2 regions of the Pseudomonas sp. SCT genome follow, and region 2 is predicted to be linked to the other one. Evidence: riboswitches for the same ligand, from Rfam matches in the RefSeq annotation. Region 2 holds a riboswitch; the other holds the start of a gene.
What was found. Region 2 has a riboswitch for cobalamin ahead of btuB (TonB-dependent vitamin B12 receptor). Riboswitches for the same ligand answer to the same signal wherever they lie in the genome.
Positions count from the first base shown of each region.

Region 1: it holds a riboswitch for cobalamin, as region 2 does, so the genes downstream of both, BHD08_RS20625 (TonB-dependent receptor domain-containing protein) here and btuB (TonB-dependent vitamin B12 receptor) in region 2, are expected to answer to the same signal.

Region 1 is NZ_BDJA01000010.1:63,569-78,118, reverse strand. It holds gene BHD08_RS20660 (response regulator transcription factor) at 1-68, shown strand, start outside; gene BHD08_RS20655 (sensor histidine kinase) at 65-1,381, shown strand; gene BHD08_RS20650 (hypothetical protein) at 1,385-1,600, opposite strand; gene BHD08_RS20645 (YafY family protein) at 1,925-2,797, shown strand; gene BHD08_RS20635 (exonuclease SbcCD subunit D C-terminal domain-containing protein) at 3,717-4,952, shown strand; gene BHD08_RS20630 (AAA family ATPase) at 4,949-8,602, shown strand; cobalamin riboswitch at 8,771-8,986, shown strand; gene BHD08_RS20625 (TonB-dependent receptor domain-containing protein) at 9,083-10,948, shown strand; gene BHD08_RS20620 (cobalamin-binding protein) at 10,971-11,771, opposite strand; gene BHD08_RS20615 (hypothetical protein) at 11,771-12,178, opposite strand; gene ribA (GTP cyclohydrolase II) at 12,175-12,792, opposite strand; gene BHD08_RS20605 (TIGR02281 family clan AA aspartic protease) at 12,914-13,561, opposite strand; gene BHD08_RS20600 (phosphatidylglycerophosphatase A) at 13,648-14,145, opposite strand; gene thiL (thiamine-phosphate kinase) at 14,198-14,550, opposite strand, start outside.
Region 2 is NZ_BDJA01000005.1:29,367-43,916, forward strand. It holds gene BHD08_RS13580 (3-deoxy-7-phosphoheptulonate synthase) at 1-55, shown strand, start outside; gene BHD08_RS13585 (DNA-3-methyladenine glycosylase I) at 132-803, shown strand; gene BHD08_RS13590 (DUF2946 family protein) at 862-1,227, shown strand; gene BHD08_RS13595 (putative natural product biosynthesis protein) at 1,336-1,890, shown strand; gene cydP (cytochrome oxidase putative small subunit CydP) at 2,219-2,398, shown strand; gene BHD08_RS13605 (cytochrome ubiquinol oxidase subunit I) at 2,395-4,035, shown strand; gene cydB (cytochrome d ubiquinol oxidase subunit II) at 4,046-5,188, shown strand; gene cydX (cytochrome bd-I oxidase subunit CydX) at 5,237-5,341, shown strand; gene BHD08_RS13620 (cyd operon YbgE family protein) at 5,347-5,637, shown strand; gene BHD08_RS13625 (NAD-dependent protein deacylase) at 5,772-6,536, shown strand; gene BHD08_RS13630 (C40 family peptidase) at 6,604-7,236, shown strand; gene BHD08_RS13635 (C40 family peptidase) at 7,313-7,837, shown strand; gene nhaD (sodium:proton antiporter NhaD) at 8,025-9,278, shown strand; gene BHD08_RS13645 (metallophosphoesterase) at 9,303-10,106, opposite strand; cobalamin riboswitch at 10,251-10,468, shown strand; gene btuB (TonB-dependent vitamin B12 receptor) at 10,587-12,452, shown strand; gene BHD08_RS13655 (hypothetical protein) at 12,499-13,068, shown strand; gene cobO (cob(I)yrinic acid a,c-diamide adenosyltransferase) at 13,065-13,676, shown strand; gene BHD08_RS13665 (cobyrinate a,c-diamide synthase) at 13,814-14,550, shown strand, end outside.

The sequences.
Region 1 (14,550 bases), on a different contig from region 2:
GCAAGCTCGGCCGCGAGCTGATCGAGACGCGCCGCGGCCAGGGCTATCGCTTCGGCGGCCAGCCGTGAAGTCCATCCAGCGCAGCCTCAGCCTGGCACTGATCGCCACCCTGCTGTTGGTCACGCTGGTGCTGGTGCAGACCAGCCTCTGGCTGTTCGAATCGGGGCTCAAGCGTAGCCTGGAAACCGACCTGCGCGAGGAAACCGAAGGCCTGCTGATCGCCCTGGTAAAGGGACCGAACGGTGCCCAGCTGGATCTGCAGCGTCTCAATCCACGCTATCAGCGCCCCTTTTCCGGCCACTATTTCAAGATCGAGCTGCCCGGGCGAACCTGGCGCTCCCGCTCGCTGTGGGACGCCACACCAGAATGGCCGGAACGTGCGGGGCTGGCGGACGAACTACTCGACGGCCCACAGGGCCAGCGGTTGCTGGGCTACCGCGCCGAGTACCGCCGTGACGGGCAGCCGATCATCATCAGCGTGGCGCAGGACTACACGCCGGTCCTCGAAAGCTTCGCTCGTGTACGGCTCAGCGGTCTGGGGCTGGTCGGTTTCGCGCTGCTCGCATTGCTGCTTTTGCAGCGCTATGCCATGGGCCTGGCACTGCGACCGCTAGAGCGCGCGCGCCAGCAGATCGCCCAGCTGCAGCAGGGCCAGCGCCAGCAGCTGGACCAGCAAGCACCACGCGAGCTGCAGCCGCTGGTGGAGCAGATCAATCATCTACTGACCCATACCGATGAAACACTGCAACGCTCGCGGCACGCGCTGGGCAACCTCGGTCATGCGCTGAAGACTCCACTGGCGGTACTCGGCAGTCTGGTGCAGCGCGACGAACTGGCCGCCCATCCTGAGCTGCAGGCCAGCCTGCAGGAGCAGCTGAGCCAGATCCAGCAGCGCGTCAGCCGCGAACTGGGCCGCGCACGGCTATCGGTCGACGTATTGCCGGGCGCTCATTTCGATTGCGATGCCGAACTGCCGGCGCTGTTCGATACGCTGGCGATGATCCACCGTGGCGGACTCGACCTGCGCTGGCACGCTCCCGACCGCTGCCGTCTGCCACGTGATCGCGAGGACATGCTCGAACTGCTCGGCAACCTGCTGGATAACGCCTGCAAATGGGCCAACAGCCGCGTCGAACTGACCATCGAGCGCGACGACAACGGCTTCATCCTGCTGGTGGACGATGACGGACCGGGGATTGCGGAGCAGCAGCGGGAACAGGTCATCGACCGCGGCGTACGGCTGGATGAGTCGGCGGAGGGTCATGGCCTGGGGCTGGGGATCGTCAGCGATATCCTGACGGCCTGGCGTGGCGAGTGGCGTCTGGAAGAAAGCCCGCTGGGTGGTTTGCGCGTACGCATCGTACTGCCGGCGACGCGCTGAAGCTTATTGCGGGCGGGCCAGTTCGTTGCGCATGTCTTCGAGGATGGTTTCAACCAGCAGGGTGTTCTGTACCTGATACCCGGCCACGATCCGCGTCGCATGGGTGCCATTGATCGGGTAACCGACATGGACCTCCAACCTGCCGTCCGCCTGTGGTTCCACGCGGGTCCGGTATTGCGAGGTGAAGGTATCGGCCAAATGACGGGACAGAGTCTTCATGGAGCATCTCTAGCAATGAGCCTGAGACAAAGACCCGGTTCTACGCTCGGAGATTCATGCCGTCTATCGGGAAGCCTGCTGTCTTCACATGACTGTAACCGTTGTCACCCCTTCCGATCGTCCTCGCCATAGGCCAGCCACGCCAGAAGAAGCATTGAAACGAACGCCACACAGGACATCACCAAGGCATTGATCAGCAGGCTCATGTCAGGTCACCTCATCCACTGGATCGAGTTGAAACACGCTCCGAATATATGTAGCTTTGCACGACACGTCGACCTGCTCGACATAGGCATGTAAATCTTTGGCACAGGTGCAAAGGCGATGAAACGCAAGCAATCGATCAGTCAGATTCGCTGGGACCTGGCGCTGCGCTACCGCCTGATCGAAACCATCGCCTGGTGGGAAGGCCGCCTGACCACGGGCCACCTGATGCAGAGCTTCGGCATCAGTCGCCAGCAGGCATCGAAGGACATCAACACCTACCTGAACGAACATGCGCCCAAAAACCTGACATATGACCGCCACCTGAAGGGCTACAAGCCGACCAAAGGCTTTCAGCCGTTGTTCATCGACGGCAGCGCCAGCGCCTACCTGCACCTGCTCGACCAGAACCGCGTGCGCGCCCCGCATATCGAGGGCCTGGCGCTGGCCTATGCGCACACCGAAGTGCTGCAGGTACCGGACCGCAGCATCCGCCCGGAGGTGCTGCGACCGATCCTGCAGGCCTGCCGCGAGGGCCTGAGGCTGGAGAGCGAGTACGTCTCGCTGGCCAACCCCGATGTTGAGATTCGCGTGATGGCGCCGCACACGCTGGTGTTCACCGGCATGCGCTGGCATGTGCGCGCCTATTGCGAGAAGAACCGCGAGTACCGCGACTTCGTGCTCAGCCGCTTCCGCGGCGAGCCGGACCTGATGGACGCGAGCGAACACACCCGCGAACAGGACGAGGCGTGGAACACGCCAGTGACCGTGCTGATCGAGCCGGATGCGCGACTGAGCCAGGCGCAGAAGGCGATCATCGAAGTGGACTTCGGCATGGTCGACGGCCAGCTGCCAGTGGAGACCCGCGGCGCGCTGGTGCAGTACGTGTTGCAGCGCTTCGGGATCGATCCGAATACCGTGCAGGCCAATGCAGCGGCGCAGCAGTTGCAGGTGGGGAATCTGCAGGCGTTGAAGGGGTGGTTGTACTCGTGAGGGTTAGGCGTCACGTGACCACCTGCAGGAGCGAGCTTGCTCGCGATCAGGTGCAGGCACAAACCTGTGCATACGACGCCGCGCTTTCCTCGGCCCGACCTGCAGATTGCGCCTCGCATGGCTTGACCATTTGTAGCAACGAGCTTGCTCACGAACTGTTGCCGGCGCAGACCTATGCGTACGACGCCGCGCTTTCCTCGACCCGACCAGCAGGTTGCGCCTTGCACGGCGCGTCACTTTTTCTTGTGTGGCCAAGAAAAAGTAACCAAAAAGAAGGCCACCCCTACATACGGGTTTTGCTTCGCAAAACTTCCCTCGCTCCGGCGCTGCTCCGGGGGTCGTCGCGAAGGGCCATCCCTGGCCCATCGCTCCTCGCTCGGCATCCATGCCTCGCGTCCCCCTGCGCAGCACCTACGCTCGGCCTCCTGAAGGGGATTCGAGACCGAGTCGTCTGTAAGTTTATTAATAGCGTGAGGACGCTTCGCTCGTTTACCAGTCAACAATCTGTCAGGCGACGCCGAACGCCCCGTTCAGGAGGCCGAATGAAATCCGCGTGGAGGGGAGCGAGCGGCATGGATGCCGCGAGAGGCGTAAAGGGCCATGGATGGCCCTTGTACGCCGGCCCCTGGAACGTGGATGGAATGAGGGAAGTCGAGCGCAGCGAGACCCGGATGCAGGGGCAAGACTTTTTGGTTCCTTTTGGGGCGACTGCCAAAAGGGACTCGCCCAGGAGGGCGAAACCAATGCATCTACCCATCACCGCGACAGGCCGTATCCCGCGAAGCCAACGTCCAAAAGCTTCGCCAGCAGAGACTCGACACCCTCCTCCGCGCCTACGGATACGCTGCACAAACGCTGCGCCCAACCTCCTCCACCCAGTCGCGGTCCGTCGTGACACCTACGAAGAAAACTCCCTCGCATGCGCCTGATCCACACCTCCGACTGGCACCTCGGCCAGACCCTCCACGGTCAGGACCGCGACTACGAACATGCGCAGTTTCTCGCCTGGCTGCTGGACCAGCTGGTCGCCCACCGCGCCGATGCCCTGCTTATCGCTGGCGACGTCTTCGACACGGTCAACCCGCCGCTCAAGGCCCAGGAGCGGCTCTACGACTTCATCGTCCGCGCCCACGAAAAACTCCCGCAGCTGGACATCGTCATGATCGCCGGCAACCACGACTCCGGCGGGCGCATCGAGCTGCCGGCGCCGCTGATGAAGCGCCTCAACGCACATGCCGTAGGCCGCATCAGCTGGGTCGCCGAGGGCCAGCTGGACCACGGGCGTCTGCTCGTGCCGTTGCATGATGCCAAGGGCAACACCGCCGCCTGGTGCCTCACTCTGCCCTTCCTGCGACCGGCCGAAGTCACCGGAATGGAGCTGGGCGACGACTACATGACCGGCATCCGCCAGGTCCACGAGCGACTGATCACTGCAGCCGAAACCGCACGCCAACCCGGCCAGGCGCTGGTCGCCATGAGCCACGCGCACATGGCTGGCGGCGCGGTGTCGGAGGAGTCCGAGCGCAACATCGTCATCGGCAACGCCGAGGCGCTGCCGGCCAGCCTGTTCCCCGAATCCGTCGCCTATGTCGCCTTGGGCCATCTGCACAAGCCGCAGCAGGTCGCCGGGCAGACGCGCATCCGCTACAGCGGCTCGCCGCTGCCGCTGTCCTTTGCCGAGGTGAACTACCCGCATCAGGTGCTGCTGGTCGAACTCGATGGCGAAGCGCTGGTACAGGTCGAAAGCCTGCCGGTTCCACGCGCAGTGGAGATGATCCGTATCGGTCGCGCACCGTTGGCCGAGGTGATCGCCGCGCTGGAGGCGCTGCCGCCAACCGGGCTGTTCGACGACCACCTGCCCTGGCTGGAGGTACGTGTGCTGCTCGACGAACCGCTGCCGGACCTGCGCCAGCGCATCGAAATCGCCATAACCGGCAAGGCCTGCCGACTGGTACGCATTGCCAGCGAATACGCCGGCAAGCGCGGCGAAACGGAATCGGAAGTATTGCTCGGCCTCGATCAGATCACCCCGCAGGAGCTGTTCGCCCGCGCCTGGGAAGTCGAGTACGGCAACCCGGCGGACGACCAGGCGCTGGAGGATTTCGCCACCTTGCTGCAACGGGTCGAGTTCGCCCATGAGGAGGATGACCGATGAAAATCCTCGCCATCCGCCTGAAGAACCTGGCATCGCTCGCCGGCGAGCAGGTCATCGACTTCACCTCCGAACCCCTGGCCAGCGCCGGCCTGTTCGCCATCACCGGGCCCACCGGCGCTGGCAAGAGCACCATTCTCGATGCCCTGTGCCTGGCGCTGTTCGGCAGCACTCCGCGACTGGATAGCGTTTCACCATTAAACAAGGTCCCCGACGTTGAAGCCGAGATCGGCGGCGGCGACGAGCGCAACCTGCTGCGACGCGGCTGCGGCAGCGGTTATGCCGAGGTGGATTTCATTGGCGTCGACGGCCACCGCTACCGCGCCCGCTGGGAGGTCAAACGCGCCCGCGAAAAAGTCGACGGCCGCCTCCAGGCCAGCAGCCAGAGCCTCACCGATCTGGACAGCGGCACGCTGCTGGCCAGCGGCAAGAAGCGCGAGTTCAAGGAACTGCTCGAAGCCCGCCTGGGCCTGACCCTGGCACAGTTCACCCGCGCCGTGCTGCTGGCGCAGAGCGAGTTTTCCGCCTTCCTCAAGGCCGACGACAACGAGCGCGGCACGCTGCTGGAAAAGCTCACCGACACCGGGCTCTACAGCCGACTCGGCCAGGCTGCCTTCGAGGCCGCCAAGCAGGCGAAGGAAAATCTTACCCGTCTGGAACAGCAGGCCGGCGGCTTGCAGCCCATGGAGCCAGAGCAACGCGACGCATTGGAGCGTGAGCATCAGGCCCAGCTCGATGAACTGAAGAAGCTGCAACAACAGCTCAAGGTGCTCGAAGCCCAGCGGCAATGGCTCAGCGAACTGCAGCGCCTGGAAAACGAGCGCGAAGCCGCACGCCAGCAGCTGCAAGACGCTGAAGGCGAGCGCGAGAGCCTGACCGAAGCCCGCCGTATTCTCGACCTGTTCGAACTGCTCGCGCCGCAGCGCCATCGTTTTCTGCGTCAGCAGGAACTCGAACCCCTGCTCGGCAAGACCGCCGAAAGTCTCACTCGCCTGCAGCACGAGGCGCAAAGCCTGCAGCAACGTCTCGACAGCTTGCAGAGGCAGTGCGAAGCCGCTGGCAACGACCTGCGCGCAGCCGAACAGGCGCGGCAGACGGCCGAACCGAGGCTTGCGCAAGCGCGCCGCGAAGAGGAGCGCCTCAGCCATCTGAACGCCGACCTCGCCTCGATCCGCGAAGAAAGCGCCCAGGCCGATGCCGCGGCCAGCGCCGGCGAGGCAACGCTCAAGCAGCTTGGTGAGCAGCAACAGCGCGCCGCCGAACAACTGGCGACACTGACGCAGCAACTCGAGACCAGCACAGCGTTGCAACCGCTCTGTGCCGCCTGGGGTGGCTACCGTCCGCGTTTGCAACAGGCGGTTCAGCTGGCAGCGCGCCTGCAACAGGGCCAGAGCGAACTTCCGGCGCTGGAAGCGCAAGCCAAGGCCGCCGAGACGCAGCAAAACCTGGCGCGCGAGGCGCTGGATAATCTGCAACGCGAGCGCGACAGCGAACTCGGGCTGGCCGAACAGCTGGCCCAGCTGCATCGACAGCTCGATGAATGGCGCCAGGCCGAGCGCGAAACCGATGCGCTGCACCAGCTCTGGGCGCAGCAGCTCACGCTCACCGCCAGCCAGCGTGAACTGAACGACGCCCACAGCCGCCAGCAGGCCGAACTGGACAGCCTGGTGCCGCTGGGCAAACAGGTCCGCAGCGACCGAGATGCTGCCGAGCAGGCGCTCAAGGTCACCCTTGCCCTGCTCGAACGCCAACGTCTGGCACGCAGCGAGAATGTCGAAGCGCTGCGCGCGGCGCTGGTCCCCGGCGAGCCCTGCCCGGTCTGCGGCAGCGACAAGCATCCCTGGCAGCAGACCGACACGCTGGTCGCCAGTCTCGACCGCCACGATGACAGCGAGGCCGCACGCGCGCAGCAGGCGCTACAGGAACAGGACCAGCGCCTGCAGGAGCTGCGTGACCGCCACGTCGCGCTCAGCACGCAGTTGCGCCAGACGCAACAACGCCAGAGCGAAGTCGAGCTGCAGCTGCAGGCCCTGGCACCGCGCCTGCTCGCCCTGCCCGTCCACACGCGATTGCTTGAGCAGCCGGAAGCCGAGCGTTCGCAATGGCTGGAAACGCAGCTGACCAATCTCAAAGAGCAGATCGCCAGCGCCAGCCAGCGTCAGCAGCAGTTGCTCGCCCTGCAACAGCGCAGCGAAACCCTGCAGCAGGCCTGGCAGGCCGCGCGCGAAGCCTGTGTCGAGGCGACTCAGCAGCTCGCCCGCCAACGCGATGCCCTGACCCGCGACAGCCAACAGCTCGACGAGGAACTGCTGGCCTTTGCCGAGCTGCTCCCCGTCGAACAGCTGCAGCGCTGGCGCGAAAATCCGGCGCAGACCTTTATGCAGTTGGACGTCAGCATCGCCACGCGACTGCAGCAACTGCAGGCGCAGACCGAGCGGGCCGAGGAGCTGCGCCAGTGCGAGCAGCGCCGCAGCGACGAGCAGCTACAGCAACGCCATCGCCAGGAGAAACAGACGAGCTGCAGCGCGCGGCTGAGCGAGCGCGAGAAACTGCTGCTGGCCTGCCAGCAGGCGCTGCGTACCAGCCTTGGCGAGCAAAGCAGCGCCAGCGCCTGGCAACAGCAGCTGGATGCGGCAATCCAGACCGCCCGCCAGGCGCAGACCGCGATCGATCAGCAGCTCAACGAGAGCAAGCTCGGCCTGACGCGCCTGCACAGCGAGCAGCAGAACTGCCGTCAGCGCCATGCCGAACTGGCGCAGGAACGCGATGCGCTGAACGCCGAACTGGCAAGCTGGCGCGCCGACCGTCCGCAGCTGGACGACGCCACCCTCGCCCAGCTGCTGCACATGGACGACCAGCTGATCGCCGAGGCGCGCCAGCGCTTGCGAGAGAACAGCGAAAACCTGACCCGCTGTCACGAGCGTCTCGACGGCTGCCTCAACCGCCTGAACCTGCACAAACAGCAGCAGAGCGAAGCCCCGGATGCCGAGCAGCTGCAACAGCGCCATGCCGAGCAACTGCAGCAGTGCGAGCAGGCCGATCAACGCTGCGCGGAAACCCGCGCCCAGCTGATCGACGACGACAAACGCCGCAGCCAGAGCCAGGTGCTGCTCACCCAGATCGACGCGGCGCGGGCCGAGCACCAGCGCTGGGGACGCATCGCCGCGCTGATCGGTTCCAGCGACGGCGGCGCCTTCCGCAAGATCGCCCAGGCCTACAACCTCGACCTGTTGGTGCAGCACGCCAACGTGCAGCTGCGCCAACTGGCGCGGCGCTATCGGCTCAAGCGCGGCGGCAGCCCGCTGGGGTTGCTGGTGATGGATACCGAAATGGGTGACGAACTGCGCTCGGTGCATTCGCTGTCCGGCGGCGAAACCTTCCTTGTCTCGCTGGCCCTGGCGCTGGGCTTGGCATCGATGGCCTCAAGCAAGCTGAAGATCGAATCGCTGTTCATCGACGAAGGCTTCGGCAGCCTCGATCCCGAGTCGCTGCAGATCGCCATGGACGCGCTGGATTCGCTGCAGGCCCAGGGCCGCAAGGTGGCGGTGATCAGCCACGTCGCGGAGATGCACGAGCGCATTCCGGTGCAGATCCGTGTACGGCGTCAGGGCAATGGGCAAAGCGATCTGCAGATTGTCGGGGGGCCTTCATAAAGGTCGACGTCGAACGCTAGACATCCCGCTGCGCGCAACTCCATCGCGTTTTTCGCGCAACCTGTGAGCAGCCCTGGAACGCGGCTTTGCTCGGAAACCACAGGCGCTGGCGGCCCTTGCGGCCATTCGTCCGCTTGTGTTTCCCCAGCACCAGCCGTAAGGTTCGCGCGTTTTCTTATCCGCCCAGGTGTGTACGACCGCAAGGTCCGCATTAAACGGGAAGCCGGTGCGCTCGATGAGCAAGGCCGGCGCTGCCCCCGCAACGGTAATCGACCGCGATCCTTGGGATCGCCGTCCGCTCCATAGCCACTGTGTTCCGACATGGGAAGGTGAGCGTGATGCGCGTCGAAAGCCCGGAGACCGGCCTGACGGATTCGACTGGTGTTGCGGAGGGCAGCACCGTCAAGCGCTGCTGCCCGTCATCCCCGCGCTTGTTCCTGCCCTCCTCAAAAGTCTGCGATCTTTTGAGGAATTCCAAGAATGAAACTGTCCCGACTTGCCCTGGCCGTGGCGCTGCTGCCTGGTGCTCACGCATACGCGGCCGATCTGTCGCGAGAAGAAGCGCTTAAGCTCTCCGACACGGTGGTCAGCGCAAACCGCGAACCACAGCGACGCAGCCAGACCCCGGCGGCCACCACCGTTTTCAACCGAGACGACATCGAGCGCCTGCAGGTTCGCAGCGTTGCCGAACTGCTAGAGCGTGTGCCGGGCGTAAGCGTCGCCCGTTCCGGCGGAGCGGGAAGCCTTACCAGCCTGTTCGTGCGCGGTACCGCCAGCACCCAGACCCTAGTTTTGGTAGACGGTCAGCGTATCGCGGCAGCGTCCAGTGGTACCAACAGCCTCGAATTTCTCAGCCCCGATCAGATCGAGCGGATCGAAGTCGTGCGTGGCCCGCGGTCTGCGCTGTATGGCTCGGATGCCATCGGCGGGGTGGTGCAGATCTTCACTCGCCAAGGCAGCGGTCAGGGGCTTGCGCCTGAGGTCCGCTTCGGCGCGGGAAGCAACGGCACCTTCGAACGCAGCCTGAACCTCTCCGGTGGGAATGGCCAGACTCGCTTCAACCTGGGGGCCGCGCTGGATGAAACCCAAGGTATCGATGCGACGCGCGATAGCTTCGGCGCCAATGGCGATGATGACGCTTACCGCAACCGCTCGCTTAGCCTGAATCTTGCGCACCGCTTTAATGATCGGTTCGAGGCGGGTATCAGCGCGCTGGATCAGCGAGGCGAAATTGAGTTCGACGACACCTTCGAAGGCTTTCAGCCGACCGTGGATTTCCAGCTAAGCAGCGTCTCCGGGTTCGTTGACGCCGAACTCAATGATGTCTGGAACAGCCGCTTTGAGGTCGGGCACAGCGAGGACAAGCGGGACACCGGAAACGACAGCCCACTGGCTCCTGACTATGTGTTTCACAGCTACTCGACATATCGTGACTCAGCCAGTTGGGTAAACACGCTTCAGCTCGATCCGGCTCATCAGTTGTTGCTCGGTGCCGATTGGCATGAGGACCAACTGCACAGTTCGAGCGACTTTGCCCAAGATTCACGTTGGAACCAGGCAGCTTTCATCCAGCACCGCTATACCGGCAATGCGTTCTCTACAGAGATTGGCCTGCGGCATGACAAGAATGAGCAGTACGGAAGCGAAAACACCTGGAACGCGGCACTTACCGTACCGCTGGATACCCGCAATGACGTGGTCGTTTCCTACAGCGAGGGCTTCCGCGCCCCGACATTCAACGAACTTTATGACTCGTGGTATGGAAACCCGGACCTTACGCCCGAAAAATCTAAGAGCTACGAGCTGCAGTGGCGCAACCGCTATAGCGAAAGCGGCTCTCTGGAATTGTCGCTGTACCGCACTGACATTGAGGACGCCATCGTCTCGGACGCCTTCTGGATTCCTCAGAATGTCCAGACCGCGCGGATCAATGGCCTGGAAGCCACTCTCCGGCAGGACGTGTTCGGCTGGCAGACCAGCCTCGCTGCCGGCCTGATCGACCCACGCGATCGCGATAGCGGTCATACACTCGCCCGTCACGCCAAGCGCACGCTGAGCCTGGATCTGGACCGCCAGCTGGGCGAGTTTTCGGTAGGCGCTAGCTGGAGAGCCGTCAGCGGTCGCTACGACGACGCGGACAACGACATCGAAATGGGTGGATATGGCCTGGTGGGGTTGCGTGGCAGCTGGCGTGCCAATCAGGAACTCAAGCTCGACTTGAAGCTGGATAACCTGCTCGACAAGGACTACGCCGAAGCGACCTACAGCACCTCCAACGGACGCTACGGATACAACACCGAAGGCCGTACGGCGCTGTTCGCCATCACCTGGACTCCGTCGCTGTAGTCGCGTTAACCGGCGCGCCCGCTCAGGGCGCTGCCGCCATCACTTCGCAGAGCTTCCCGATCGCCCCCAGCATCTGGAAGCTCGGCCGCTCCAGCCCCTTGTCGGGGACTTCCAGTAATCGCCCATCGCGCACAGCACTGAGCTGCGGCCAGGCCTGCCACTCATCCAGCTGCGCACCACTGCCGGCCAGAATGACTTCAGGATCGCGAGCAAGCACGGCTTCGATGCTGACCTGAGGCGCCGCCAGGGTCAGATCGGCGAAAACATTCTGCCCACCACACACCTCGATCGCTTCGCTGATGATCTGCTGTCCGCCGAGGGTATACAGCGGGCGATTCCAGATCTGATAGAACACCCGCAGCGGGTGCTCACGTACATACTTCCGGCGCAGCTCGACCAAGCCCTGGCGAAAACGCTCGGCCAGTATCTCCCCTTCCTCGGCTCGATTGACGGCATTGCCGACCACGACGAATTGTTCGGCCAGCCTTTCGAGACGGGTTTGCTCGACGACTAGAACGGGAATACCGAACTGCTGCAGCTGCTCTCGCTGGCTACGCGGCACGCTGTCCGGCCAGAGCAGCACGAGATCAGGACGCAGGCTGAGCAGGGTTTCCATTTCCACCTGGCCGTAGCGCCCAACCGAAGGCACCGACTGCAGCGCAGCTGGCCGCTCGCCGCCATCCAGAACGCCAACCAAGCGGTCGGCGGCATCGAGTTCGAGCATGATCTCGCTGAGCGATGGCGCCAGGCTCACTACTCGCTCGGCAGCCAACGCAGGCAATGACGCCAGGGAAACCAGCGCGGCGAGTAGCAGACGTCGCATCAATGCAATTGCCGCGGAATGCGGTAGAGCACCAGCAACACCAGGCTGCCAAATACCAGCAACAGGCGAGCAACCGGCTCCATGCCGAATAGCGCACCCGCAGCGCCGAACCATGCCGGTAATGAGGCGATCAGCAGACCGCGACGGCGCACACGACGCAGATCGCTCCAAGCATCGTCCTCCACCGGGCCGTTCAGCGCCTGTTCGGTGGCGATCAGTGCATGTTTGAAGCGGGTGAAGGCTCGCAGGCTGAAGAACAGCGAAACCAGGCCGGCAGCGAAGAGCGGCAGACCCCAATCGGCAAACACCACCGATGTGCGCCCAAGCACCAGCACAGGCAGCACCATCAGCAGCGTATGCAGCCAGCCATCACGTGCGAGCTGGCGAAGGGCGGCGGCTCGCGTCACGACTGCTCGGCTTCGCCCTGGTGAATCTCGCCGAGCATGTGGCCGAGCTTGCCGGCCTTGGTGGCGAGGTATTTGCGGTTATGCGGATTGTGCGCGATCTGCAGCGGCTTGCGCTCGGCGACGCGAATGCCGAAGCCCTGCAGCGCCTTGACCTTGCGCGGGTTGTTGGTCATCAGCTTGATTTCGGCGATGCCCAGATGCTCGAGCATCGGCAGGCAGATGCCGTAGTCGCGCATGTCAGGCGCGAAGCCCAGGCGCTCGTTGGCCTCAACGGTATCGGCGCCGGCGTCCTGCAACTCGTAGGCGCGGATCTTGTTCAGCAGGCCGATGCCGCGGCCTTCCTGGCGCAGATAGAGCAGCACGCCGCGGCCCTCGTCGGCAATCGCCCGCAGGGCCGCTTCCAGCTGGAAGCCGCAATCACAGCGCAGGCTGAACAACGCATCGCCGGTCAGGCACTCGGAATGCAGACGGCCCAGCACCGGCTTGCCATCGGCCACATCGCCCAGCGTCAGCGCGACATGCTCCTTGCCAGTGTCCTGGTCGAGAAAACCATGCATGGTGAACACACCGAACGGCGTCGGCAGTTGGGAAGCGGCGACGAACACGACAGACACGGGCGGAAATCCCAGAGGCGGAAAAGCGGACATTGTAACACCAACAAAAGACGAATCAGGCCGCAGAGTTTTGCCAGCGTAAGCGCCAATCGTGCCGCTCAGCGAGCTTGGCGACCGGTTGCTAGGACGTCTTCGACTCCAGCACCAGCACGCCCTGCTCCTCGCGCCAGCTGACGCGACCGAGAAAACTCATGCCGAGCAGCGCTTCGGTGGGCGAGCCCCCCTCGACGACTACCGCTTCCACGCCGATCACTTCGATCGCACCGACCTTCACACTGTTGAGATGGACGCGCCAGGCCTTGGCAGTACCGCTGGCGGTACTCACCACCATCGGCCGGCCGTTGACCCGGTAGTCGATGCCCAACCGGCGCGCCTGATGTTCGTTGATCGCCACCGAGGTAGCGCCGGTATCGACGAGAAACTGGATCGGCTGACCATTGATCGCCCCGGCGATCCAGTAATGGCCGCCGGTGCCCTTGGCGACGCTCAGCTGAGTCTTGCTTGGAGTGGCGTAGGCGCCGCTGTACTCGCGGCTCAGGTTGTAGTGACGCTCGACGCCATCGACCCGCAGCACCGCGCCACTGGCATCGGCACTGATCACCTGAACGCCGCCCGGCCCGGTCTGGCCGACCTTGACCAGCTTGCGCTGGCCGTCGACATTGACCACCGCAGCCCCCGGAAACAGCCCGACCACCTGCACCATGGATGCGGCCTGCGCCAGAGCGGGAAGCAGCAACAGGCTGGCGAACACGATGGGGATGCTACGCATGACTATCTCCTCGAAACCAGGCCGCCCGGGCCGGAACGGCCGATCATCCATTAACCGCCGGCACGCTGCAGCGACCGGACGCACAATCAAACCAGCAGCGCCACCAGCCCCTGCATGACGACCCAGGCCGCGACGCCGGCAAGGATGTCATCGAGCATGATCCCGAAGCCGCCATGGATATGCCGATCTACCCAGCTGATCGGCCAGGGCTTGGCGATATCCATCACGCGGAAGATGACGAAACCAAGCAGCATCCAGTACCAGCCTTCCGGCACCAGCCAGAAGGTGATCCAGATGCCGACGAACTCATCCCAGACGATACCTTCGTGGTCGTGCACACCGAGTTCGCGCGCCACCTTGCCGCACAGCCAGACGCCGAACAGCATGGTCAGCCCGAGCATCAGCAGATAACCCCAGCCCGGCAGCAGTTGCCACAGCGGCACGAACGGCAGTGCTACCAGCGAACCCCAGGTGCCCGGCGCCTTGGGCATCAGCCCGGAACCGAAGCCGAACGCCAGGTTGTGCCAGGGATTGGACCAGACCAGGGTTTGCGGCTTGGCCGCGACCGGCGAGGAGTCAGTCAAAACAGCGTTCCTTATCGGGTCGGAGCAAGCGCCTGCTGGCTCGCAGCGGCGCTTACGCATTGAAATGGTTGTAGCCGCGTTCGGACACGGGCACTTCGTTGCCCGCCGCATCGAGCAGTTGCACAGCCTGGCCAGCCACCACTTGACCGATGACGTGTACCGACCAGCCCGCGTCGAGCAGCGCCGGTAATTCAGCGGGCGGCAGCGTAAAAGCGAGCAGGTAGTCATCGCCACCGGCCAGCGCGCAGCGCAACGCTTCTGCCTCACCAGCGAAACGCCGCAATGGTTCGGACAACGGCAGCCGATCGCGCTCGATCCGCAGCGCGACGCCCGAAGCCTTGGCGATATGCCCGCAGTCGGCCAGCAGACCGTCGGAGATATCCAGCGCCGCCGTGGCCTTGCCTC
Region 2 (14,550 bases):
CTGGACGGCAACCGAGCAGATGCTGCGTGACGCGGCACATCGGTTACGGGGTTGAGCTGAGGGCGACGGGCTTGCGGGACGGGCCCGTCGTCGGCACCCTGTGCCGCTGCCGTCACCACCGGATCCCACCCATGCAAGACTACAAATGGCTGCACGAATACTGCCTCAATCGCTTCGGCTCGGCCGCGGCGTTGGAGGCGCGCCTGCCGCAACCGCGCAGTGCCGATGAACTGCGCGGCGTGTCGGATGATCGCTACCTTTCGCTGATCAGCCTGCGCATCTTTCGTGCCGGCCTCAAGCACAGCCTGGTGGACGCCAAGTGGCCGGCCTTCGAGCAGGCTTTCTTCGGTTTCGATCCGGAAAAGGTAGTGCTGATGGGTGGCGAGCACATCGAGCGGCTGATGCAGGACGCCCGGCTGATTCGTCATTTGGGCAAGCTCAAGAGCGTGCCGCGCAACGCCCAGTTTGTGCTCGACGTGGCGAAGGAGAAGGGCAGTTTCGGCAATCTGCTGGCCGACTGGCCAAGCAGCGACATCGTCGGTCTCTGGCGTTACCTGACCAAGCACGGCAGCCAACTCGGCGGGTTGTCGGCTCCGCGGCTGTTGCGCATGGCCGGCAAGGACACGTTCGTTCCCAGCAATGATGTTGTCGCAGCACTCAAGGCACAGCAGATCGTCGACAAGGTGCCCAGCAGTCAGCGCGACCAAGCCGCGGTGCAGGCTGCATTCAACCAGTGGCAGGCAGACAGCGACCGTCCGCTGTGCCAGCTTTCGGCGATGCTGGCATTCACCGTCAACCACTGACGAGGCTGCGACGGTTTAGCGCAGCGCCGTCGTGACGCGGGCGGTGTAAAGTCGAAACATGACCATCGTCAAAGACAAGCGTGCGCAGATCCTATGGGTGCTCCTCACCTGCATCCTGCTCAATGCATTTGTCTGCAGCCTGAACCACGCCACTCATGTGGGCTTTGGGCTGGCCATGGGGCAGGACGCTTTCTGCGTCACTGGCGATAAGTCGGCTGGCCCCGTTTCACTTCCCACCGATGTGCATGACCTGTCTCAGCATGCGCTGGACTGCCCGTTGTGCAGTTCGGTTCTGTTCGCGATCGTCGCGCTGTTCGCGTTGGCCTGGCTTGGCCGCCGCGGAGCAGGCGCGACACCCTTGCCGCAGCGAGCGTGGTGCGGAGCGCGGCATCACTGGCCGGCGCTGAATCCCCGCGCGCCCTGAAACCCCACTGACGAGTTCCGCCCGTCCTTCGGCCGCTGTGTAGCGGCGAAATGGACGGATCACTGTCGGAGTTTTCCGATGGCACTGTCAGATTCAGGGGCTTTCAGCATGACCATGATGGAACGATTCACCCGCGCCGACAGCCGCGTCAGCTATCGGCTGCCTTTTCCCGATTACCCCAGCAACGCCCGTAGTTTCGTGCATCTGGATGCCAAGTTGCTGCCGTACTGGCATGCGCTGTTCGATGTCTGCCCGCGGCTGCTCAAGCTTGACCCACCCGAGGGGCTGGAGATCTTTCGCCAGTTCATGACCTGGGCCTACGGCTGCCAGCTGGCGTTGGACTGGACCTTCCACCTCGGCGTCTGCCGCTGGCTGCTGGCCTCAGATTATCGCGAGCTGGTCGAGCCGGAGCATATCGAGGCCATGATGCTTGCCGCCGCCGCACGCTGGGTCGCCAGCGATGACAGCCCGGCTATAGGCATAGTGCTCGGCTGGCGCGGCGGCAGCGAGCACGTCTTCGATTGGAAACCACGGGTGCGACCAGGCACGCGTCTGCTTGCTGCGGAAGAGGAAGAGCTGCCCCCGGCGCCATGGGATTTCGCCTGGAGCCCGTTATCGACCACTGCTGGCAATGGCTTTCGCCGCTGGTTGCGCGTGCCATGAGCGCGACAGGATGCCGCATGGCGGTGTTTCGGTACCGCGCTGCCCCATATCGCCAACCCGTGCGTCTATGCTTTTCAAGCGAAGCGGCACGTGAAGCGCAGCGGCCCCGCACAGGTGAGGCAGGCTGTCGCAGTTGTGGCGGCAAGGGGGCGGCAGGACACTTTGCGTGCCCCGAGCCCGAGCACTGCTTCCACGGGTGGGACCGGGGCGCCGCGATTGAGCCTGGACTGCTGCGTTCAGGTTTCGGCTCCCGACCCCAAAGGGGGCCTTCAATCGCAGCATGCTGTCCTGGCGCAATGCGCCGGGGCGGGCGAGCAAGGAGGTAGGCATGTTCAAGTCATCGCTCAGGCGGGACATCGTGCTGGTGCTGCTGGTCAAGGTCGCGATCCTCATAACCATAAAAAACGTCTGGTTCGATGCTCCCAGCATTCCCGAGAACGGTTCGGTACGTGTTGCCGAACATTTGCTTGATAAACGGGATGCCAATCCCGAGGGAGGGCCGAGATGATCTCGGAAAGCGTTGTAGATCTTTCACGCCTGCAATTCGCCATGACGGCGATGTATCACTTTCTCTTCGTGCCACTGACCCTGGGGCTGGCGTTCCTGCTGGCGATCATGGAGTCGGTCTATGTGATGACCGGCAAGCAGGTCTACAAGGACATGACCCAGTTCTGGGGCAAGCTGTTCGGCATCAACTTCGCCTTGGGCGTCACCACCGGGCTGACCATGGAGTTCCAGTTCGGCACCAACTGGGCCTACTACAGCCACTACGTCGGTGATATCTTCGGTGCGCCGCTGGCCATCGAGGGGCTGATGGCGTTCTTCCTCGAATCGACCTTTATCGGCCTGTTCTTCTTCGGCTGGGATCGCCTCAGCAAAGTGCAGCACCTGGCGGTGACCTGGTTGGTGGCGTTGGGCTCGAACCTCTCGGCGCTATGGATTCTCATCGCCAACGGCTGGATGCAGAACCCGGTCGGCTCGGAGTTCAACTTCGAGACCATGCGCATGGAGCTGGTGGACTTCGGCGCGCTGCTGTTCAACCCGGTAGCGCAGGTCAAGTTCGTGCATACCGTCTCGGCCGGCTACGTCACCGGGGCGATCTTCGTGCTGGCGATTTCTTCCTTCTATCTATTGAAGAAGCGCGACCTGGGCTTTGCTCGCCGTTCGTTCGCCATCGCCGCGGTGTTCGGCCTGGCTTCGACGATCTCGGTGATCATCCTCGGCGACGAATCCGGCTACGAGATCGGTGACGTGCAGAAGGTCAAGCTGGCCGCCATCGAGGCCGAGTGGGACACCCACCCGGCGCCGGCCGGCTTCACCCTGTTCGGCCTGCCCAACCAGCAGGAGATGCGCACCGATTACGAAGTGAAGATTCCCTACGCACTCGGCCTGATTGCTACTCGTTCGGTGGACGAGGAAATCAAGGGCATCAAGCAGCTGGTTGCCGAGCATGAGCTGCGCATCCGCAACGGCATGCTCGCCTACGAGCGGCTGCAGGTGCTACGTAGCGGCGACAAGTCGGCCGAGGCCATCGCCGCCTTCAATGAGGTCAAGCACGACCTGGGTTACGGGTTGCTGTTGAAGAAGTACACCGCGGATGTGGTCGATGCCAGCGAGGAGCAGATCAAGCTTGCTGCGCTGGACACGATTCCCAACGTGTTCAGCCTGTTCTGGACGTTCCGGGTGATGGTCGCCGCTGGCTTCCTGATGTTGCTGCTGTTTGCTCTGGCGAGCTGGGCATCGATCAAGCGCGATGCGGAGCGCAAACCCTGGTTGCTCAGGTTCGCGCTGTTCAGCCTGCCGCTGCCGTGGATCGCTGCGCAGACCGGCTGGTATGTCGCCGAGCATGGCCGTCAGCCCTGGTCGATCGCCGAGGTGCTGCCGACCCATCTGTCCACTTCGACGCTGGCCGCGGGGGATATCTGGGGCTCGCTGATCGCCCTGGTGGCGTTCTACAGCCTGCTGCTGGTGATCGAGATGTTCCTGATGATCCGCTTCGCCCGTCTCGGGCCGAGCAGTCTGCATACCGGACGCTACCACTTCGAGCTTGAGGCTATCGCCGCCAGTCAGGTGCAGCGGCGGCGCGACGCGGTCGCCGCGCCGACTGTCGCGAAGGATGTGCCCCCCGAACCTACCGCAGTGTGAGGTAAACGATATGTTCGATTACGAGGTTCTCAAACTCGTCTGGTGGGTGCTGATCGGCGTGCTGCTGATCGGCTTCGCCCTGACCGATGGCTTCGACATGGGCGCCATGGCGCTGATGCCCTTTGTCGGCAAGACCGACAACGAGCGGCGCGTGGCGATCAACACCATCGCGCCGCACTGGGATGGCAACCAGGTGTGGTTCATCACTGCGGGCGGCGCGCTGTTCGCTGCCTGGCCGATGGTCTACGCGGTCGCGTTCTCCGGACTGTACTGGGCAATGCTGCTGGTGCTGTTCGCGCTGTTCTGCCGGCCGGTGGGCTTCGACTACCGCAGCAAGGTGGAAGACCCACGCTGGCGCAGCGCCTGGGACTGGGCACTGTTCGTCGGCGGTGCGGTGCCGGCATTGGTGTTCGGCGTGGCCTTCGGCAACCTGTTCCTCGGTCTGCCGTTCCAGCTCGACGAGCTGATGCGCTCGACCTACCAGGGTTCGTTCTTCGCGCTGCTCAACCCCTTTGCGTTGCTCTGCGGCATCGTCAGCCTGAGCATGCTCAGCGCTCACGGTGGCGCCTGGTTGATGTTGCGCACCGATGGCGCCCTGGCCGAGCGTTCGCGGCAGGCGACACGCCTGTGCGCGCTGGTATTTCTGGTTGGTTTCCTCGCTGCCGGGTTGTGGCTGATGCTTGGTGTCCAGGGCTTTACCCAACTGTCAGTGACCGATCCGGGGGCCGCGCTCAATCCGCTGCTGGATAAGCAGGTGGTACAGGACAATGCGGGTTGGCTGGGCAACTATGGTCGCTATCCGATCACGCTGATCGCTCCGGTCGCGGGCATTCTCGGTGCGCTGCTGGCCCTGCTCGGCTCCAGTCGCAACAGCGGCGGTGCGAGCTTCGTCGGCACCAGCCTGATGATCGTCGGCAGCATCTGTACCGCCGGCTTCGCGCTGTTCCCGTTCGTTTTCCCGTCCAGTCTCGATCCGGCGTCGAGCCTGACCATCTGGGATGCGGTGTCGAGTAAGAAGACCCTGGGCATCATGTTCGTCGTAGCCTGCATCTTCGTGCCGCTGATCCTCTGCTACACGCTGTGGAGCTACGTGCGGATGTGGGGCCGACTCAATCAGAAAACCATCGAAGCCAATCCCCACGGCCTGTACTGACTGAGCAGGGCGGGCCCCTGTGCTCGCCCAGCCAAGGAGAAACGACTTATGTGGTACTTCACCTGGATTCTCGGTGTGCTGCTGGCCTGCAGCTTCGGCATCATCAATGCGCTGTGGCTGGAAGCCACGCAGGACCTGGACGCCGAGCCGTGAGCAGCATGGCGGCAAGAAGCGCTTACGGCGCGGGCGGGCGGCTGCTCTCGCTGCTGCTGGCTTCGCCGCTGGCGCTGGTGCTGCTGATCCATCCGGCCGCGATGCTGGACGGGCAGGGCGGCTACAGTCATCCGCAGCTGATGCTGGTGATGTGGGGCATTTCCGCCGGCTTCGTACATGGTGTCGGTTTCGTGCCGCAGTGGTGGGGCTGGCGCTGGCTGCTTGGGCCTCTGCCGGCATGGTTGTTCTGTGCCATGGGCTATGCGGTGCTTTTCGATATGTCGCTGGGCTTGTAGATCGGCTGCGGGCGTTCCGCTTTGCAGTCATGGGTCGGCTTCCGTAGTCTGAAGTCGTGGCCGCGGCGCGGCCATCGGGCACCGCTAGCACCAGCTTGCGGCCTTCTTCAGTCGACTTGAGCCGACCGCTGTTCATGAATATCGACAAGGTTGCCCAGGCGCTGGGCGCTGCTGAACGCCTGCTGATCATCACCGGGGCCGGGCTTTCCGCCGATTCGGGGCTGCCGACTTATCGCGGTCTTGGCGGCTTGTACAACGGAGCGACCGAGGACGGCCTGCCAATCGAGGTCGCGCTGTCCGGGCCGACCTTGCAGCGCGATCCGGCGCTGTGTTGGAAGTATCTCGCCGAGATCGGGCGTGCCTGCCTGGCGGCCGAACCCAACGCGGGCCACTTCGCCATCGCCGAGCTGCAGCGGCGCAAGCCGGGCACCTGGGTGCTGACGCAGAACATCGATGGCTTTCACCGCCGCGCCGGCAGTCCGCCGGAACGCTTGATCGAGATTCACGGCCAGCTGGCACCGCTGTCCTGCATGGCATGCGGCAAAACCGATGTGCGGCCGCTGGGGTCGCTTTTGCACGAGCCGTTGCCGCCTCGTTGCCAGGGCTGCGCAGGCGTGCTGCGTCCGGCGGTGGTGCTGTTCGAGGAAATGCTGCCGGCGAACGCTCTGGCTAGGTTGCAGGAGCAGTCGCGTATCGGCTTTGATGCCGTGCTGGTAGTCGGCACTACGGCGAGCTTCGGCTACATCCTCGAACCGGTCTGGCAAGCCCGGCAGAGCGGGGGCTTCGTCGGCGAGGTAAATCTACAGCCGACCGATATCAGCCCCTTCGCCGACGTGCGGCTGGAAGGAAGGGCCGTAGACGTTTTGTCGCATTTAATCCGTCACATTTCGTCCGATTAAATTTGATCATCGAAGCGATAGAAGGCATAGTCGCCGGCACTTTGAAATCACCGACACGGTCGTGCCCATGCGCCAACGCTTCGCACCCCTCGTGCCTCTCGCACTTATCGCCCTGCTGACCGCATGTGCCGGCCAGCCCGTACAGACCGAGCAGCAGATCACATCGCCTCGGCTGTCGCACAATCATCCCCTGGCTGGTTTCGACTTCGCTGCGCTCGACAAGAGCGAAGAAGAATCGCTGGCCGAGCTCACCGACGAGCACGAATACCAGCTGCCGGAGCTGGCTGACAGCATTCTGGAGCGCGGCTTCACGCTGGTCGGCACGCCTTATCGCTTCGGCGGCAGTTCGGTGAAGACCGGCTTCGACTGCAGCGGCTTCGTCGGCTTTCTGTTCCGCAAGGAGGCCGGCCTCGAGCTGCCACGTTCCACCCGCGAGTTGATCAATCTCGACGCGCCGGTGGTCAAGCGTAACGAGCTGGAGCCGGGTGACGTGGTGTTCTTCAACAACCGCGGCCGCGGTCGCGTCAGCCACGCCGGCATCTACATCGGCGATGACCAGTTCATCCATGCCTCCAGCAGTCGCAGTGGCGGGGTTCGGGTCGACAGTCTCGATGACAAGTATTGGCGCGCCAGCTACATGGAAGCCAAACGCGTCCTGGCACTGGCTACCGACCTGGAGCCGCACACGGTTCAACGCTGATTGGGCGACTTGCGGGGGTTGCGTCTCGCCCCGCATGCCGGCAGAGTGATGGCTCATTTGCCTGGACCGCTCTGCTATGCACTACCTGGCCCGCCTCACGCTTGTCGTTCTCTTTGCGCTGCTGGCCGCCTGTGCCGGTAAGCCATCGGCGCCGCCAGTCGTTCAGGAACCCGCTACCTCCCACCCCATGCCGGGTGTTGCCGAGGATGTGCTGTTCAGTGCGCTCGGCCTGGTCGGCACGCCTTATCGCTGGGGTGGCAATACACCTGACAGTGGCTTCGATTGCAGCGGCCTGATCGGCTATGTCTATCGCGGGGCTGCCGGCATCAACCTTCCTCGCACCACTCAGGAAATGAGCAATCTGCGCGGCCCGGCCGTACGACGCCATGCTCTGCAGCCTGGTGATCTGGTGTTCTTCGCTACCAGCGGTGGCCGGCGCGTCAGCCATGCCGGTATCTACGTGGGGCAGGACCGCTTCGTCCATGCGCCGTCGTCCGGTGGCACGGTACGCCTGGACAGCCTCGGCGCCAGTTACTGGCAGAAAAACTACCTGGGCGCCAAGCGCGTGCTCGATCACGAGCAGTTGGCACGCAACCCCTAAGTCGGTACTCGCGCCCTCGCCACCCTACGCACTGCGTCTTCTGAAATCACATCCTGAAACAGTCTCCGTTTGACATGCGGTGATTTCGTTCATCTCGGCGTTTGGCTACCATGCGCTGCCCAATTTTCCTTCCGTGCGCAGCCCGCTGTGCACAAGCCCTTTTCCCTGCTTTCCCATTAGGTGAGTTATGCCTGTATTGCTGACGTACGTGCTGATCGCACTGGCGGTGGCGGCACTGCTTGGTGTCGTGCTCGAAGAAATAACCCATGTAAACAAGGCCAAGGTGACGCTGTTCTTCGGCACTCTGGCGTGGCTGCTGCTGTTCATCTTCGCCCCGGCAGGCGAGGCGCGGGAAACCGTGCTCGAAAGCCTCAACGAGAACATCGCCGAGATTGCCGGCTTGTGGATCTTCCTGGTGGCGGCGATGACCTTCGTCGCCTACCTGAATAAGAAGGGCATGATCGAGAACCTGATCTATCTCGTCCTGCCCAAGCGGATCAGCGAGCGGGCCTTGCTGTTTCTCACGGCGACCTTCTGCTTTGTGTTCTCCTCCCTGGCTGACAACATCACCGCGACGCTGGTCTCCATCACGTTGATCCTGTCGCTGCAGCTCGATCGGGCGAAGACCATCAAGTTCGCCACGCTGGTGGTATTCGCCGTCAACTCCGGCGGCGTCGCGCTGATCACCGGCGACGTCACCACGCTGATGATCTTCCTCGCTGGCAAGGTGGCGATCCTCCAGCTGCTGGTGCTGGCGGTGCCGGCGTTTATCGCGGTGATGGTGCTGGCCGCCATGCTGTCGATCGGCATGCAGGGGGAGGTGGCGGTGCAGGGCCAGCGCAACGATGTGCGTGGCGTGGACGTGGCGATTGCGCTGATCTTCCTGTGCACCATTCTCAGCACCATCGTTGGCAACTTCCTGTTCCAGATTCCGCCAGTGCTGACCTTTCTTGCCGGGCTGTCGGTGATGTTCCTCGTTGCGCGCTTCTTTAGTGACGACAACGATTCCGACCCCATCCTCGAATACGTGCGCCAGGTGGAGTTCGAGACGCTGTTCTTCTTCCTCGGCATCCTCCTGCTGGTGGGCATGCTCAAGGAGATTCGTGTGCTCGACGGGCTGGTGCACATCTATGACCAAGTGCCGGCGGTGGTGGCCAACTACCTGATGGGTGTGATGTCCGCGGCGATCGACAACGTGCCGCTGACCGCCGCGCTGCTCAAGTCCGGACTGGAAATGGGGGTCGCCGAATGGATGGTGCTGACCTATGCGGTCGGGGTTGGCGGTTCGCTGCTGGTGATCGGTTCGGCCTCCGGTATTGTCGCGATGAGCAAGGTGCCGGGGCTGACCTTTGGCACCTACCTGCGGCACATGCTCTACCTGTTTATCGCCTTCAACATCGGCTTCGCCGGGGTGTATCTGATCGGTCTCTCGATGGGCTGATGGCCCGGCCAAGCGTGCCGAGGGTCACCAGCTCAGATTGAAGTGCGAACCCAGTACGAAACGGTCCTCGAGCAGATCCCAGCGTTCGACGCAGACCTTCTTCTGTTGTCCGGGATGCAACTTCAGCCGGTTGAAGGAGTTCGGCGAGGTGCCGCGTAGGCGGGTCGAGAGCGTGGTGCCCGCCTGCACCATCCAGATTTCCCGCGCGAGGCCGGTGTACTGCTTGGACAACGGCAGCACATAGGGCAGATGGATGTGTCCGCCCATCACCAGGTCCAGGCCGTGCTCGGCCCAGCGTTGCAGCGCGGGCTCGGCGCCGTGCTGCAGGTTGCGCAGATCGCTCGGCACCATCGCGCCGAACGGCTGGTGCGCCACCACGATGCGGATCTTTCCCGGATCGCCAGCGGCCAGCTGTTGCGCCACCCGCTCCACTTGCCGTGCCGTCACCACGCCGTCCTTGTGCCGACGAGGATGGGTGGTGTTCAGCCCGATCACCAGCATGTCGTCGTTCTCGAATACCGGCTCCAGCTGATCGCCAAAGTGCCGGCGGTAATTGCCGTAGGGCGTGAACAGGCGGGCAAAGACGTTGTACAGCGGGATGTCGTGATTGCCCGGAATTACCAGCGTATCGCGCACCCCATTGGCTTCTACGCGTTGCACGAAGGCGGCGGCACTGGCGAACTGCTCGCGGCGGGCGCGCTGGGTAATGTCGCCGGAGAACACCAGCAGGTCGGCGCTGTGTTCGCGTATGTGGTCTTCCAGCGCCTGAACCACGCTGGCTTGTTCGGTGCCGAAATGGGTATCGGAAATCTGCACGATGCTGGTCATGGGCGTCGAATACGGGTCCTGGCTGATCGGGGCATTGTTGCATTCGAAGCCTTTCGGCGTCCGCCGTTCCAAGCGGCGAGATGCAAGCGAAGATTGCAGGGCGCTGCGACAACCCCGCGGTTGCGTCAAGCCCGGCCTTGGACTAACCTCCGCGTCGCCTCAGGTGCCCCCCTTGGCAAAGGAGGGGTGAAACAGGGAAGCCGGTCCATTCTCACGAAGATTCCGGCGCTGCCCCCGCAACGGTAGGCGAGTCGAGAAACCCTAAAAGCCACTGTGCTCAACGCATGGGAAGGCGCGGTTTCGGGACGCCGCAAGGCGTACGCTCGCAAGCCCGGAGACCGGCCTGTCGCATTTCACTGACAGTGCGGCGGGCGCTGGGCGGGTGCGTATCCTTCGTGGTATTCACTTCTCTTCTGCAGTTCCTCCGTCTGTCTTCGTCGACTTTCAGTCGTGCGGGTGGGCACGACGGAGACCTGTACCTTGACTTGCAAGCCCCGTTTCAAGCCAGCGGCCTATGTGTTGCTCGGCAGTTTCCCCTTTTCCATCGGCCAGCTGGCCGCAGCCCCGCTGGATCTCCAGCAACAGGTGGTGACCGCCACCCGCACCGCACAGACGGCTCAACAAAGCCTCGCTGCGGTGACCGTGATCGACCGTGAGCGGATCGAGCGTAGCCAGGCGACCTCGCTGCCCGAGTTGCTCAGGCAGCTGCCCGGTGTTTCGCTGAGCAACAACGGCGGGCCGGGAAAATCCACGTCACTGTATATGCGTGGCACCGAGTCCGATCACGTGCTGGTAATGATCGATGGCATCAAGATCGGCTCGGTAACGGCCGGTGGTGCCGCACTGCAGGATCTGCCGCTGGAGCTGATCGAGCGCATCGAGGTGGTGCGCGGTCCGCGTTCCAGTCTGTACGGCTCGGAAGCCATCGGCGGGGTGATCCAGATCTTCACCCGCAAGGGCCAGGGGCAGGGCGTCAAGCCGTTCTTCTCCGCCGGCTATGGCACTCATGACACCTACACTGGCAGTGCCGGCGTGTCTGGCGGCGACGGTCGTGGCTGGTACAGCCTGGGCGTCAGCGGTTCGGATACCGACGGCATCAACGTCAAGTCGGCAGGTACCAGTGGCTACGAAAACGACGCCGACGGCTATCGCAACCTGTCCGCGACGCTGAGCGCCGGCTACCGCTTCGACAACGGCCTGGAGCTGGACGCGAACCTGCTGCAGGCCAAATCCCATAACGACTACGACCAGGTTTCCTACAGCAAGAAACTCAAACGCAATATTGGCTTCGGCGCCAATGCCGATGGTGAGTCGAGGGTCTTCGGCACCCGTGCGCGCTTCAGCCCGCTGGAACCCTGGCTGGTGACGCTGGAGGCCGGGCGCAGCGAAGACAAATCCGATGCCTATCAGGACGGGCAGTTCTATTCACGCTTCGACAGCCGTCGCGACACGCTCAGCTGGCAGAACGATATCGAGCTGGCCGCGGGGCATACGCTGATCCTGGGTGCCGATCACCAGCGCGACGAGGTCAACGGCACCACGCCGTATGCCGAGGATTCCCGGGACAACGACGGCTACTTCGCTCAGTACCTGGGCGGGGTCGGCCGCCATGACTGGCAGCTGTCGCTGCGTCGGGACGACAACGAGCAGTTCGGCCAGCACGACACCGGCAACATCGGCTACGGCTACGCGCTGACCGACTGGCTGCGCGGCACCATCAGCTACGGCACCGCGTTCAAGGCGCCGACCTTCAACGAGCTGTACTTCCCCGACTATGGCAATCCGGCGCTGGATGCCGAGACCTCCGAGAGCCTCGAAGTCGGCCTTGCCGGGCAGCATGGTTGGGGCCACTGGGCAGTGAATGCCTATCGCACCGTGGTTGATGACCTCATCGCCTATGACGCCAGCATTTTCGCGCCGGCGAACGTGCAGGAAGCGCGCATTCGCGGTGTCGAGCTGGTGCTCGGCAGCCAATTGCTCGGCTGGGACTGGAATGCCAACTACAGCCTGCTGGAACCGGAGAACCGATCCGCCGGCGCCAACCGTGGCAACGAACTGGCGCGCCGGGCCAAGCAGCTATTCAACCTTGACCTCGACCGCCGGCTCGGTGCCTTCAGCATCGGGGCCAGCCTGCACGCCGAGGGACAGCGCTACGACGACCTCGCCAACACCAAGGAGCTGTCCGGTTACGCCACCCTCGATTTGCGCGGCGAGTACCGCATCACCCCTGAATGGCGCCTGCAGGCACGCGTCGCCAATCTGCTCGACGCCGACTACGAAACCGCCGAGGGCTACAACCAGCCCGGCCAGGCCGCTTACCTGACCGTGCGCTACCAGGCGCTGTAAGACCGCGGCGCGGGCATGTCGCCCGCGCCCACAGAAGGAGATTGCAATGATCAAGCTTGCCCCGAGATACCAGCTGCTGGTGGGCCTAGCGCTCGCTGCGCTGTTGGCCATGACCCGCGGACAGCACTTCGCCAGCGTGAACCTGCCGAGCGCATCCTGGGCGGTGTTCTTCCTCGCCGGCGTGCTGGTGCGGCCGAAGTGGGTGTTTCCGGCACTGTTTCTCGAGGCCTCGCTACTGGATTTCGCCGCGATCCAGTGGGCCGGTGTCAGCGACTGGTGCATGTCGCCGGCCTACTGGATGCTGGTGCCGGCGTACGGTTCGCTGTGGCTGGGCGGCCGGCTTTACGCCCGTTGGCATCGTGACCATTTCAGCAGCCTGGCAACTCTGGCGCTGTGCGTGATGGCGAGTGCCTTCGTCTGCTATCTGTTCTCTGGCGGCGGCTTCCTCTATTTCTCCGGGCGCTACCCCGAGCCGAGTCTAATGTTGCTGGCCGACCGAATCGCCACCTACTACCCGCGCTACCTGTCGACTCTGGCGCTGTATGTCGGCGTGGCCGTGGTGCTTTTTGTCGGCCTGCGCGCCTGGGCCGGGCAGCGTGACGAGGCCCGCGTATGAGCGAATCGAGCGAACGCGATGATCGCCACAAGGCGCGCATGCAGCGCAAGAAGGCGCTGATCGACGAGAAGATCGCCGAGGCGCAGGACGAGTACGGCCTGCTGCTGGTGCACACCGGCAACGGCAAGGGCAAGAGCAGCTCGGCCTTCGGCATGGTGGCGCGTGCGCTCGGCCATGGCATCAAGGTCGGCGTGGTGCAGTTCATTAAGGGCGCGGCCAGCACCGGCGAGGAGGCGTTCTTCCGGCGCTTTCCGGACGAGGTTCGCTACCACGTGATGGGCGAGGGCTTCACCTGGGAAACCCAGGATCGCCAGCGTGACATCGCCAAGGCCCGCGAAGCCTGGGCTGTTGCCGCCGAGCTGCTGGCCGATCCCGAGATCGGCCTGGTGGTGCTGGATGAGCTGAACATCGCCCTGAAGTACGGCTATCTGGAGCTGGCACCGGTGCTCGCCGACATCGAGTCGCGGCCGCTGCTGCAGCACGTGGTGGTCACCGGCCGTGGCGCGCCGGACGGGCTGATCGAGGCGGCGGACACCGTCACCGAGATGGGCCTGATCAAGCACGCGTTCAAGGCGGGGGTCAAGGCGCAGAAAGGCGTCGAGTTCTGATGCTCCCGCTCACCCCTGCGCCGGGCGCTGCGTCAGCGCCGCTTGCCGTACTGGATGTACTGTCTGCGCGGCACTTCCTTGCGCGCGACGCATGGGCGAAACGAGAGGAATCGCGATGAACAGCAGGAGAGACCGCGATGACCAGTAGAAACTGCCCGGCGCTGTTGATCGCCGCACCTGCTTCCGGTCAGGGCAAGACCACCGTCACTGCGGCTCTGGCGCGGTTGCACTCGCGGCAGGGCAAGCGCGTGCGGGTGTTCAAGTGCGGGCCAGACTTCCTCGACCCGATGATCCTCGCGCGTGCCAGCGGGCGGCCGGTCTATCAGCTTGATCTGTGGATGGTCGGCGAAGAGGAGTCGCGGCGCCTGCTCTGGGAAGCGGCGGGCGAGGCCGACTTGATCCTGATCGAAGGGGTGATGGGCCTGTTCGATGGTTCGCCCTCGGCGGCCGATCTGGCGCGGCGCTTCGGCGTGCCGGTGTTGGCGGTCATCGATGGCTCGGCCATGGCGCAGACCTTCGGCGCCATGGCGCACGGGCTGAGCAGCTTCCAGCCGGACCTGCCGTTCGATGGCGTGCTGGCCAATCGGGTCGGCAGCGCCCGGCACGGCGAGATTCTGCGCGACAGCCTGCCGCAGGCGATCCGCTGGTACGGCGCCCTGCCGCGCAGCGCCGAGGTGGAGCTGCCAAGCCGACACCTGGGCCTGGTGCAGGCCGAGGAACTGGCTGATCTGGACGCCCGTCTGGATGCCGCGGCCGATGCCCTGGCGCTCAGTGCGGACACCGAGTTGCCTGCCCCGGTTAGCTTCGCCGCGCCGGCCAGCGCGTCGCTCGAACCCCTGCTGGCGGGTGTACGCATCGGTGTCGCACGCGATGC